DNA from 3 places in the Alicyclobacillus fodiniaquatilis genome. Region 3 is predicted to be linked to each of the others. Evidence: a T-box and tRNA genes for the amino acid it is inferred to sense, from the RefSeq annotation. Region 3 holds a T-box; the other regions hold tRNA genes.

Evidence for each region. The T-box of region 3 lies ahead of metG (methionine--tRNA ligase). A T-box ahead of a tRNA ligase gene usually reads a tRNA of that ligase, here a tRNA-Met.
Region 1: it has a tRNA-Met gene. The T-box ahead of metG (methionine--tRNA ligase) is inferred to sense a tRNA for this amino acid. The anticodon was not compared.
Region 2: it has a tRNA-Met gene. The T-box ahead of metG (methionine--tRNA ligase) is inferred to sense a tRNA for this amino acid. The anticodon was not compared.

The regions. Positions count from the first base shown of each region.
Region 1 is NZ_JBHUCX010000092.1:181,807-186,076, reverse strand. It holds tRNA gene ACFSB2_RS22335 (tRNA-Ile) at 338-414, shown strand; tRNA gene ACFSB2_RS22330 (tRNA-Arg) at 485-561, shown strand; tRNA gene ACFSB2_RS22325 (tRNA-Leu) at 563-645, shown strand; tRNA gene ACFSB2_RS22320 (tRNA-Ala) at 648-723, shown strand; tRNA gene ACFSB2_RS22315 (tRNA-Asn) at 728-802, shown strand; tRNA gene ACFSB2_RS22310 (tRNA-Glu) at 808-882, shown strand; tRNA gene ACFSB2_RS22305 (tRNA-Val) at 883-957, shown strand; tRNA gene ACFSB2_RS22300 (tRNA-Met) at 970-1,045, shown strand; tRNA gene ACFSB2_RS22295 (tRNA-Asp) at 1,049-1,125, shown strand; tRNA gene ACFSB2_RS22290 (tRNA-Ile) at 1,152-1,228, shown strand; gene ACFSB2_RS22285 (anthranilate synthase component II) at 1,387-1,950, shown strand; gene ACFSB2_RS22280 (anthranilate synthase component I family protein) at 2,105-3,634, shown strand; tRNA gene ACFSB2_RS22275 (tRNA-Arg) at 3,736-3,812, shown strand; gene ACFSB2_RS22270 (SGNH/GDSL hydrolase family protein) at 4,017-4,270, shown strand, end outside.
Region 2 is NZ_JBHUCX010000005.1:51,323-55,592, reverse strand. It holds gene ACFSB2_RS02105 (hypothetical protein) at 259-456, opposite strand; tRNA gene ACFSB2_RS02100 (tRNA-Tyr) at 679-763, shown strand; tRNA gene ACFSB2_RS02095 (tRNA-His) at 832-907, shown strand; tRNA gene ACFSB2_RS02090 (tRNA-Gln) at 911-985, shown strand; tRNA gene ACFSB2_RS02085 (tRNA-Arg) at 988-1,064, shown strand; tRNA gene ACFSB2_RS02080 (tRNA-Ala) at 1,072-1,147, shown strand; tRNA gene ACFSB2_RS02075 (tRNA-Asn) at 1,151-1,225, shown strand; tRNA gene ACFSB2_RS02070 (tRNA-Glu) at 1,232-1,306, shown strand; tRNA gene ACFSB2_RS02065 (tRNA-Val) at 1,349-1,424, shown strand; tRNA gene ACFSB2_RS02060 (tRNA-Met) at 1,428-1,503, shown strand; tRNA gene ACFSB2_RS02055 (tRNA-Phe) at 1,507-1,582, shown strand; tRNA gene ACFSB2_RS02050 (tRNA-Met) at 1,593-1,669, shown strand; gene ACFSB2_RS02045 (hypothetical protein) at 2,264-2,416, opposite strand; gene ACFSB2_RS02040 (alpha-L-fucosidase) at 2,690-3,979, opposite strand; gene ACFSB2_RS02035 (extracellular solute-binding protein) at 4,020-4,270, opposite strand, start outside.
Region 3 is NZ_JBHUCX010000008.1:59,403-63,672, forward strand. It holds gene rsmI (16S rRNA (cytidine(1402)-2'-O)-methyltransferase) at 1-630, shown strand, start outside; gene ACFSB2_RS02540 (AbrB/MazE/SpoVT family DNA-binding domain-containing protein) at 754-993, opposite strand; T-box leader at 1,444-1,714, shown strand; gene metG (methionine--tRNA ligase) at 1,907-3,868, shown strand; gene ACFSB2_RS02550 (TatD family hydrolase) at 3,868-4,270, shown strand, end outside.

The DNA.
Region 1 (4,270 bases), on a different contig from region 3:
ATGAAATATATTTGAATTTATTTTGGTTGACATTTTATCATGTAAAATGAACTCAAATGTTGGACAGAATATAGGAAATGTGTAGTTTTTGGGGATAAGGGATATCATGACCGCGTTGCGAATCAATGACGCGGTGTTTTTATGAGTAGGTATTGCCAATATGAATACAGCGATTTCTGAAGATTTAGCGGGGGGACGGCAGAAGGCATTGGATCAAGTGCTTCAGATGTACAATCAAAGGGCAAGATATTCGGTTCAAAAATAATGATTGACTTTGATGATGAAACTCCTGTAGAATATCGCTCGTGACACTTTGAGATTTGCTTTTATTACATAAGGGCCTATAGCTCAGCTGGCTAGAGCGCACGACTGATAATCGTGAGGTCAGAGGTTCGAGTCCTCTTAGGCCCACCAGCATTTTCGAAAGTTGTTGCATTCAAGAAGCGGACGTGTTATGATACAGCTCGTCCTTTAAGACAAGTATGTGCCCGTAGCTCAGCTGGATAGAGCGCTTGACTACGAATCAAGAGGTCGGGAGTTCGAATCTCTCCGGGCACGCCATGCCGAAGTGGCGGAATTGGCAGACGCACACGACTCAAAATCGTGCGGGAAACCGTGCCGGTTCGAGTCCGGCCTTCGGCACCACTGGGGGTATAGCTCAGCTGGGAGAGCACCTGCCTTGCAAGCAGGGGGTCATCGGTTCGAATCCGTTTACCTCCACCAGTATTCCTCGATAGCTCAGCGGTAGAGCATCCGGCTGTTAACCGGAGGGTCGTAGGTTCGAATCCTACTCGGGGAGCCAGTATTGGCCCCATGGTCAAGCGGTTAAGACACCGCCCTTTCACGGCGGTAACGCGGGTTCGAATCCCGCTGGGGTCACCAGGGCGGTTAGCTCAGGGGGAGAGCACTCGCTTCACACGCGAGGGGTCGGCAGTTCGATCCTGCCACCGCCCACCAACTATATATCGACGCGGGGTGGAGCAGTTGGCAGCTCGTCGGGCTCATAACCCGAAGGTCGCAGGTTCAAGTCCTGCCCCCGCAACCATGTGGAGCTGTGGTGTAGAGGCCTAACATGCCTGCCTGTCACGCAGGAGACCGCGGGTTCGAATCCCGTCAGCTCCGCCACATAATGCAAAAAGATCCATCACCTTGGGCCTATAGCTCAGCTGGCTAGAGCGCACGACTGATAATCGTGAGGTCAGAGGTTCGAGTCCTCTTAGGCCCACCATTTAGGTGGGTCTTTTTGCGTATTGAGCAAAGTTTTTATTTGATTATCCCGCCTTGATGGTTGACGATGCGGAGGTTCTCATGTACGGTTGGTGTAAGTTGAGACAGTTGAGTAGAGTGTGGCGGACAGCCTTGTGCGCCCGAGGGGAGAGAAGCCGAGTGTTATTGATGATCGATAACTACGATTCATTTACTTACAATTTAGTGCAATATTGCTGTGAGTTGGGTAGTGAGGTGGTTGTTCGCAGGAATGATGTTAAGCTTGACGAACTGCGCCAACTGAAACCATCCGCTGTATTGATTTCCCCTGGTCCGTGTACACCTGCTGAGGCAGGTGTCTCCATTGAATGTATTCAGTATTTTGCGGGGCGTATTCCTGTGCTTGGCGTCTGCCTAGGGCATCAATCTTTGGCAGCGGCATTCGGCGGAAACGTCGTTCAAGCGGAACGCCCGTTGCATGGAAAAACTTCGCTTATCCAGCACAATGGAGATCCTTTGTTTGCGCAAATTCCTTCCCCATTCCAGGCAACAAGGTACCATTCTTTGGAAGTTGATGTAAAATCTTTGCCATCGCCGTTTACTGTGACTGCATATGTCGATGATGTCATTATGGCGCTGCGGCATGAGCCGACAGGCGCGCTTGGCGTGCAGTTTCATCCAGAGTCGATATTGACGACGAACGGCAAGCAAATGATTGCAAACTTCCTTTCGATGGTGGCTTGAGGTCAAATTGCTTATTTTTCCAAAGATAAACCATCGTATTTTATTCGTTTTGACCAACAGGCCATGAACATGCCGCTGATCTAAACATCGGGATGTAGGGTGGTCGAAGTACCGATTTTATTGATAGGAGAGCAAGAATGGGGGCATATTTGTTGTGAAAAAGTTTACATTTGCGACGGATCAAACCGTTGATCCGTTCTATCTATATTTGCATTTGCAGTCGATTGTCGCGCCAAACCACGCGTTTTTGTTGGAAGCTGGGCGCGCCGATGACAGTGCGCTTTATCAGATGAGTTTGGTTGGTCTGTGTCCTGTGGTTGAGGTGCAAATCAAGGATGGGCTGGTTGCGGTATTTGCCAATTCTGCTTTGGAAAATCTCTTTGAAACGATGCAGAACCGTATCCAGCAGGATGCGCAGGCCGCTCTTGTATGGACGAGCGCGGTGTCAGACGAACCATTTTTGTTTCGGCCGGAAGACCCGATGGCCTTTCTCGAATCGATCCGCCAAATCCTCAAGGAGACCTGTGCCAGGGAGATGGAGCAGCCGTTTAGCGCCGGATTTCTCGGATATGCTGGTTTTGATGCTGTTCATTATTTGGAACGACTGCCGAAGACAACCGAAGATGATCGCGCTTTGCCGGATGTGCGCCTAGCGTGGCATGCCGCCATTGTGCAACTTGTCCCTGGTGAAATCACCCTTTATCGTCAGGATGATGCTTCTGTATTCGGGCAAGAAAGTGACGGATTGGGTAAACAGATCAGCGAAGTTGTGACGCAATTGTGCGAAATTGCGCGCTTTGGCCTAGGTGAGCCTCAATTGCTGAATCAGTGCAAGATTGAATCGAGTGAGCCGCCTGAGGTTGCGTATGACATACCTTCGGATATGTATCAGCACAATGTAGAAAAGGCGAAGGCGTATATCCGCCAAGGGGATATATTTCAAGTGGTCTTATCGACCCGGATGCGCATCAAGGGTGCCATCCATCCTTATCAAGCCTATGACGCTTTGCGCAAGCTCAACCCTTCGCCATATATGTTTGTGGCCGAATACCCGGGTATGCGCCTGTATGGCGCAAGTCCTGAAGTTCAATTTCGCTGCATTCAAGGTCGGGCAGAAATGAAGCCGATTGCCGGTACTTCGCGCGGTCGCGGGCAATCTGAAGCAGAGAATCGGCGTTTGGTGGAAGCATTGCGGGCAGATGAAAAAGAATGTGCGGAACATGTGATGCTTGTGGACTTGTGCCGCAACGATTTAGGGCGTGTTGCAGTGACAGGCTCTGTACATGTGCCGGATTTAATGGTGGTGGAAGGGTATTCTCATTTGTACCACCTCGTCTCGCGCGTAGAGGCCGTATTGCAGTCGGATATCAGCGTATTTCATGCTTTGTTGGCGACATTCCCGAATGGCACGTTATCCGGCGCGCCAAAAATTCGCGCCATGGAAATCATTGACGAATTGGAACCGGTGCGTCGAGGTCCGTATGGCGGTTTTATCGGCATGGTGGACGCAGATGCAAATGCGAATACAGCCATCATTATCCGCACGGTCATCGAAGTGGATGGCACACAGTATGTGCAAGTAGGGGCTGGCATTGTCTTGGATAGTGATCCAGAGCGCGAGTGGCAGGAATGTCACCATAAAGCTGGCGCCATTTTGGATGTATTGACCACACCGGTTGTCTGATTTTCGTGCTTTCTGGACTGAGTGAACAACAGTCAAATGCGAATGTGCATTTTAGTGTTGCAAGGTGGCGCGAGTCTGTGTTATGATACACAGCGTCGCTTGCGTTCGTAGCTCAGCTGGATAGAGCGCTGGCCTCCGGAGCCAGAGGTCGGGGGTTCGAACCCCTCCGAACGCGCCACGTAGTGAAAAGTGAAGTAGTCGCAAAAGCTTCTCGGTTGATGCCGGGGGGCTTTTTTTTGCGGATATAGGCCGTCAGTGGATCATTTTTCAACATTTTTTCCGCGTTGATCACAGTTTTGACTTTGTTCACTGTGTACATCTGTATACAACGAGTGGTGTACAATTGGCTTGTCTAAACGTCTGGAAAACGGAGGGAGACAAAATGCGTATTGTATGCGCTGGAGACAGTCTCACGCGAGGTGTGACATTTGTGCACGATCGACCGCGAATTGTGCGTGACAACTATCCTAGCCTGTTGCAAGCAGCTCTCCGCGGAGAAAAGAAGGTTGAGGTCCTCAATCGTGGCGCATTCAACGACAATTCGGACACGTTGCTCGCTCGGTTGGACAAGGATGTGCTCGCGTTACAGCCAGATGTCGTCCTTGTCGAAATTGGTGGGAATGACTGCAATTTTCG
Region 2 (4,270 bases), on a different contig from region 3:
GCTGTGTGTTTAGTTTTCAAGGTACCAATTTGAAGCCAAAACTGCTTGACTTCATGCCATGCATCAGACAAGCTAAACCCGAATGATGCTGGGCTTGTTTGCCGCCGCTGTCTTAGCGACGTTTGCTATCTTAGCACGCCTTTCAAATCCGAGTCAAGCATCTTTTTATCTTTTTTTATTTGTGCATCAAAACTACCGAGTTTTATCTATAATGTATAGCTCACTGATAGTGATTTCACGACTTATAGTATGAGGTTCTCACAACACCTTATTGTACAGATTTTCACTCTTGTTATTGCTGACCATCATGGCTTCAACACCAATTTGCAATATTAAAATGTCCTGTTCACTGTCGACTGCCTGCATGATTTTCAACATGAGATTCTGCACAGGGATTCCAATCACATAGTACAATGGCCCATGACCAAATGCACACCCTCCATCATGCAAGGACACGTCAATCACATTCGGATCGAACCAACAGCGTATTGTAGAGACTTTAAAAATGAACTGCGCATGGGGAAATAATGACCGTATATATAGGAAGTGATTTTTTAAATGTGGCTGTACAGAACAAAAAGTGAAAAAAATATCTGGATTGGTCTTGACTTCGCCAAATAGCCCGTGGTATCTTACTCAATGCGCGCTGCGAGTGTTTCGCGACGCTGCGAACGACACGGAGGGGTACCAAAGTGGCCAAATGGAGCGGACTGTAAATCCGTTGCGGAATGCTTCGTAGGTTCGAATCCTACCCCCTCCACCATCTGCAATTGTGCTTGTAGATTGCATAGTTAATGCAAATGTGGGCATGATGGGCAGATATACAATATGGTGAGTATGGCGAAGGGGTTAACGCACCGGATTGTGATTCCGGCATACGTGGGTTCAATTCCCACTACTCACCCCATATTGGGGAATAGCCAAGCGGTAAGGCAACGGTTTTTGGTACCGTCATGCGAAGGTTCGAATCCTTCTTCCCCAGCCATTGTGCCCTTAGCTCAGCTGGATAGAGCGTTTGACTACGAATCAAAAGGTCGGGAGTTCGAATCTCTCAGGGCACGCCAGTTTCGTGGGGGTATAGCTCAGCTGGGAGAGCACCTGCCTTGCAAGCAGGGGGTCATCGGTTCGAATCCGTTTACCTCCACCACTTTCCTCGATAGCTCAGCGGTAGAGCATCCGGCTGTTAACCGGAGGGTCGTAGGTTCGAATCCTACTCGGGGAGCCAGCGCACGGCCCCATGGTCAAGCGGTTAAGACACCGCCCTTTCACGGCGGTAACGCGGGTTCGAGTCCCGCTGGGGTCACCATTTGTGGACTTTGTACTAAACCACAATTACATATGATAACATGGACGTTTAGCTCAGTTGGGAGAGCATCTGCCTTACAAGCAGAGGGTCGGCGGTTCGAGCCCGTCAACGTCCACCACGCCGCGGGGTGGAGCAGTTGGCAGCTCGTCGGGCTCATAACCCGAAGGTCGCAGGTTCAAGTCCTGCCCCCGCAACCACAAGGCTCGGTAGCTCAGTCGGTAGAGCAGAGGACTGAAAATCCTCGTGTCGGCGGTTCGATTCCGTCCCGAGCCACCATTAAGGTCATGGCGGCGTAGCTCAGCTGGTTAGAGCACACGGTTCATACCCGTGGAGTCGGTGGTTCGAGTCCACTCGCCGCTACCATAATTGATTTGACAGGGTTTTGCGCTTTATGTGTACCGTGTGGTCGTTGCGAGACACGGTTCCACTCACCAGAAACCACTTGTTTCTTGAGACTATTCAAGAAGGAAGTGGTTTTTTTATTGATCAAATTTGCAATTAAAGATTGTTTTGTCTTCTGCGCCGCACTCGCCTTTTTAGCATGTTCCGCTCTCTCCCTAAGATCAATCATGTTCTTCTCTCCAAGTAGTGAGAAAATACGACTTACGTCTGCACCAGACAATGGCGGGCTTGGATATTCGTTCTTGAGCCTAATCAACTTTCTCTCCATAAACTCTGTCAACAGGATTCCGTATATCAAGTTCAATTCGGCGAGATCGCCGTAGTCAAGCCTCACCATTTGACGCAGATACCTCATGAATTACTCTATTTTCACTGTCGATCACTGATGGCCCATGTCTCTGTTTGTCCGATTTACGAGAACGATGCGCAAAGAAGAAACTTCTCAAACTTATAGGTAGAACCACCATCAGGAAATGGCCAGATTCGCCTTAAGAGTAACTCAATATCCAGATGGATTACCAAATACATCCTACCACACGCTCATACACATCTCGATCACAATGCCTGCCCCGAAACTAAAGCGCGCACCTCGTTGCCGCGCCATTCTCGATGTGCTGATTGATTGACGTTTGCACGATTCCAGCTGGTTACAAAATACACCACAGATGACGCGCGAAAAGGGAAAAGGGCAAATTCATCTGATCTCATGCCAGCTTTCCGCCACATTCGACATTGTGCTGTCCACCCGCGTCTTGCACAAATGACCTGTATGTATGTCGTTTGCCGTTCAACAAAACGGCACAGGAGGGATGCGCGTTTCTCATCCTACCCTGCGCCGCTATCCGTAAAGGGTTGTTGCTCCGGTCGCCCCTGCCCATCAGTAGTGTTGATTGGCGAGCATTCCCATCGACCACTTGCATGAATACGCAAAAAGCATATTTTGCGCTGCCCGATTGCTTGCCGCCTATACTTTAAGCGCTTTCACTTCAAGAACAACTCCACTACTGGCACCGCCACGTCAGGTCTCTGAATCGGCAGTTCCAAAATGACATTGCCCGCTTCTACGGAAGCGCCATGTGGAACATTCACGCTTTCCACAGCTTCCCCAAATTGAATTTCAGACGCGTCATTCAAAAATTGAGCGTACTTCACGCGGCCAGCCAACCCCGGCAATTGAATGTGCTTGAACGGCCATGAAAAAATGTGCAAATACAGGCGATCCCCCCGCTGTGTGTAGCGACAATCAGGCGGCGCGGTAAATTCGCTGTTTGTGGCGCCGTAGATGGAGCGCGAGTGTAGACGCATCCACTTCCCGATGCCGCGCAATGTCTCCAGTGCGCGCTCATCGATCTCACCACGGGCATTCGGCCCGACGTTGAGCAGCAGATTGCCGCCCTTTGACACCGTGTCAATCAGCATTTTTACGAGAAGATCAACTGATTTCCAATCGAGATTATCTCTATCGTATCCCCAACTGCCATTGAGCGTTTGACAAGCCTCCCAGATCACCGGTTTGCCGTCTTTGAGTATCAATCCGCTCGGTTGATACTGCTCTGGTGTACCCACGCCTCTGTCGAGATCGAGCCGGTCATTGATTAGGATGTTTGGCTGGAGCTCAAGCACCATTTTCTCCAACGCTGCAGATTGCCAGTCATCTGCCCCTTTGCCCTTGGACCAACCCCAATTTTCTCGCGCATAGGAGAAATCGAACCATAAATAATCCACTTTTCCGTAATTCGTCAACAGTTCTCTCACTTGACCATGCAGGTACGCCGCATATTTCTTGATATCCCGTTCAGCGGCTTGCCGCTTAAACGCTTCATCGTCGCGCTGAGGGTGAAGTCCATCCACAGGAAACTCCGGATGATGCCAATCAATGAGCGAGTGATAAAAGCCCACCTTCAGCCCTTGCTCGCGAAACGCATCGACCATGGGACGCAGCAAATCTTTTTGGACAGGCGTGTTCGTCGCCTTGTAATCGGTCAACTGTGAATCCCAGAGCGCAAATCCCTCGTGGTGTTTCGTCGTCACGACAAAATACTTCATACCCGCGTCTTTGGCAGCTTCGGCCCATACCTGCGGATTGTACAAATCGGGATCGAAATGCTCAAAGTATTGATTGTACTTATCTGGGTGAATGCGCTCCCGATTCATAACCCACTCATGCCGGGCTGCGGCTGAATATAAACCCCAGTGGATGAACAGCCCAAAGCGATCATTCAACAACCAACTGGGATCTCCATACTGCTCTGGCCATAGATAATCTGTCACATTGCTTCCCTCCTCAACATATGCGTGAATGCGATTCTTGTCACTTGAGTGATTCCAGGAATTTCACATCTTTTGGATCCGGTTGATATTGACTCGTGTCAAACGGTTTGCCCATTGCGCTTTGTGACATCTTGATGTACTGATCCAAGCCGAGGTTTTCGACACCTTGCACATATGTGTTCCAATCCTTATCAATGGATTTCGATCCGACAATGAATTCGCTCGTCCATTGGTTCACGAAATTATCGATGTTGGTTTGGTACATTGCGTACTGCTGGTTTTCCGCAGTGG
Region 3 (4,270 bases):
GAGGCTTGGGCGCAAGGGCAATCCATCGCGCTGGTGTCGGATGCAGGGACACCCCTGCTGTCTGATCCTGGTGAAGTGGCGGTCGATACCGCGATTGAACGAGGGATTCCGGTCATCCCGATTCCTGGCCCAAGTGCGCTCTTAGCGGCACTGGTTGGCAGTGGCTTCCCTTTGCAGCCATTCGTCTATCTGGGCTTTTTGCCGCGCAGTTTAGGGGCGATGGAGACGGCTCTGCAGACGTATCTGCCCATTCCAGCGACGCTGATTATGTATGAGGCGCCGCATCGCCTTGTGGCCACTTTGGAGAGAATCAGCCAGTTGTTTGGCGAGAAGCGCGCCGTCTTGGCCAAGGAGTTGACGAAGAAACACGAAACGTTCATTCATGGGACCCTCCCGGAGTTGGCGCAATATGTGAAGGACGAAGCGGTCCGCGGTGAATATGTGATTCTGTTGGACAATCGAGGGATACGCGCAAGTGAAGAAGTTGACCCAGAAGCGGTCTGGCAACAGGCTGTAGATCTGGTACTCGAAAAAATGGCCCAAGGAGAGCGGCATAAGACAGCGGTTCAGGCGGTGGCGCTACAACTGTCCGTCAATCGGCGCGATTTGTACAATGCGACACTATCTTGAGCGGGACATTGTACAGCGCTTTGCGCAGGCGCAATACACTTCAGAGGACAAAGAAGTGGAACTGGCTGAAGGCATCAAAAAAGCTGACGACCAAGTCGTCAGCTTTTGTCACCTTCAATGTGTTTAGGAGCTCATTTCAGCGATACAGGACGGACAAATGTTCTTGCCTTTGAAATGAATGATCTCATCAGCTTGGCCACAGAAAATACAAGCGGGCTCGTACTTCTTCAAAATGATGCGATCTCCGTCTACGTAAATTTCCAGCGCATCTTTTTCACCGATACCCAGCGTGCGGCGCAATTCGATAGGAATGACGACACGACCTAGTTCATCAACTTTGCGTACAATGCCTGTAGATTTCAAATGTACCATCCCCCGGTTTAGGATTTGTATGGTGTTTGTATGTCTGTATGGTGAAGTAAAACAGCATGGTGGCGTAGGGAATTGAATATCACAGCATGCAGATACTTCAATTACCTATACTATAAATCATACTCGCTTTTTTGCAAGTCCTTACAGTTCCTAGTTTTCAATTTCGACACATATTTCAAATTTTGATACAAACATCAATTTTTATGACCACATTCTCTGTCATTGTCGGTCGATAAATGTGTGCATCAGTGCATATTTTCCCAAAAGCTTGAGGCCGCTTGATTGAGATGGGCCATGGCGGGCTATCCTACTTGTGAGGCGGTTTTGTATCGGGATCGCCATATGCGTTGACGTGACGGATGAGGGTCATGTATGTTAAAAGCAAACACAAATGAATCATGTTGTTCTTACGGTCGCAGAGGGATAGATGCTGTGATTGTGAGAAGTTCTATGAAGGAATGGTACCTGATTGGCCGTTCATAGCGAGCTGGGTTGGTGGAAGCCAGTAATTGTGCCGTCAGGGAGTATGGTTCCGGAGAATATGCGTCGAGTTTCCAGTGCGGGGATGAGGCGTGTACGGTCGTTTCCGTTATCAAACAAGCGTGTAAGGTAGATGTGCTTCATTTGTTTAGCCACTGCCATACATCTGCAACGAGACACGTCTATGTGCGTGTGAAGTTGGGTGGTACCGCGAGCAAACCTCGCCCCAATGCCGGGCCGGGGTTTTTTGTTTTTGGCTTCACCTTTAGGGGCATGTGAAAATCCATCTTTATTGAATGATGAGAAGTCTTTTTCACATGTCCCATAGGAAACCATGTTGAACACATGTTGAACACATGTTGAACACATGTTGAACACATGTTGAACACATGTTGAACACATGTTGAACAATGGAGGGCAATCGATGACGAAACCGACATTTTACATTACCACGCCAATTTATTACCCGAACGACAAGTTACATATTGGCCATGCGTACACAACCGTTGCGGCCGATGCCATGGCTCGCTATAAACGGCTCCGCGGCTACGATGTGTTCTTCCTCACCGGCACAGATGAGCATGGCCAGAAAATTCAAACTCGGGCGGCCGATGCTGGGCTTGCGCCCAAGCCGTTTTTGGATCCCATCATCGAGTGGATTCAAGCGCTCTGGGCCAAGTTGGACATCTCCTACGACGATTTCATCCGGACGACGGAAGAACGGCACAAAAGTGTGGTCGTGGAACTGTTCGAGCGTTTGCTCGACAAAGATGATATCTATCTATCGCATTATGAAGGTTGGTATTGCACGCCTGATGAGTCATTTTGGCTGGAGCGGGAACTCAAAGACGGCAAATGTCCGGAGTGTGGGCGCGAGGTGCAGTTTGTGCGTGAGGAATCCTACTTCTTCCGCATGGGCAAATACGTGGACAGGCTGTTGCAATACTATGATGAAAATCCAGAGTTTATTGAACCGCTGGGCCGCAAGACCGAGATGATCAACAACTTCATCAAACCCGGCCTGCAAGATTTGTGCGTCTCGCGCACGTCGTTCGATTGGGGCGTGCATGTCAAACGGGATCCCAAACACGTGGTCTACGTCTGGTTGGACGCGTTGACAAACTATATTACAGCCATTGGCTATGGCGCAGCAGATGAAGCGCAGAAAGCGAAATTCGAGCGCTACTGGCCAGCGGATGTCCATGTCGTCGGCAAGGACATCGTGCGCTTTCACGCGGTCTATTGGCCCATCATCCTGATGGCGCTCGACTTGCCTTTGCCGAAAAAAGTGTTTGGGCATGGATTCTTCATGGCCAAAGGTGGGAAAATGAGCAAGTCAAAAGGCAATGTGGTCGATCCGCTGCGGTTGATCGACCGATACGGCCATGACGCGTTTCGCTATTTTCTGATGCGGGAAATCCCGTTCGGCCAGGATGGCATCTTCACACCAGAGTCCCTTGTCGAACGGCTCAATTATGATCTCGCCAACGACTTTGGCAACTTGATTCATCGGACGGTCGCCATGCTGCACAGATTCTCCGACGGCGTTGTGCCAAAGCCGCATGCCAGCGAAGTGCCAGAAGCGCAACTAATTGCCCTGGCCAGCGAAGTGGTGACTGCGACGGAAGGCCATATGGACCGGATGCAGTTCTCGTTGGCTTTGACGGAAATTTGGAATTTGGTTCGCCGCGCCAATAAATACATCGATGAATGTCAGCCTTGGCGTTTGCACAAAGAAGGTCAGCAGGAGCGTCTGGAGACGGTGCTGTATCATATGGTCGAGGCCATTCGCATGACGACTGTAATGGTTCAGCCCTTTATGACCAGCGCGCCCAAAGCGATTCAGGCGCAGTTTGGCTGGTCTGACGAAGCGTTCAGTTGGAATGCGCTCGCGTTTGGCAAAGGGGCGTCTGGGACGCGCGTTCAAGAAGCGGCGCCTTTGTTTCCGCGGTTGGATGTTGAAAAGGAGATTGAAGAATTGACAGAAATGACTGGACCAAAACCGGAAGTTGCACAAAAAGAAACGCCAAAACAAGAGAACACTTCGAAGGATGCGGGCAAAGCGCAAATCACGATTGACAAATTCGACGAGGTGGAACTGCGTGTCGGGCAGATCAAGACGGCCGCCAAGGTGGAAGGTGCGGACAAACTGCTGCAGTTCCAGATCGATCTCGGCAGTGAGACACGGCAGATTGTCTCTGGCATCGCGAAATATTATCAGCCGGACGAATTGGTTGGACGCAAAGTGATTGTGGTGGCGAATCTGAAGCCGGTGAAATTGCGCGGCGTTTTGTCACAGGGTATGATTCTTGCCGCTTCAGAAGGCGATACGCTGACGTTGGCGACGGTGCCTGATTCCATGCCAAACGGGGCGATTGTGAAGTGATGTTGTTTGATACACACTGCCATCTGATGGATGAACAGTTCGCGTCGGACTTGGATGAAACCATTGCGCGCGCGAGAGATGCAGGGGTGGCGCGGATGGTCATCCCTGCGGTCGACGTGGCGACAGCGCGTCGCGCGATTGCCATTGCCGACGCGCACGCTGGGGTCTATGCGGCTGTCGGCATTCATCCGGAGGCGGCGAAGGACGTGCCTGCGGCAGATTTCGATGAGATTGAGCGGTTGGCAGCGCACCAGAAGGTGGTGGCCATCGGCGAGATCGGCCTCGACTACTACTGGGATGCGGCCCCGCGCCCGGAGCAGCAGGATGTGATGCGCCGTCAGATTGAGATTGCCAAACGCGTTTCGCTGCCCATCATCGTTCACAATCGGGAATCGACCGAGG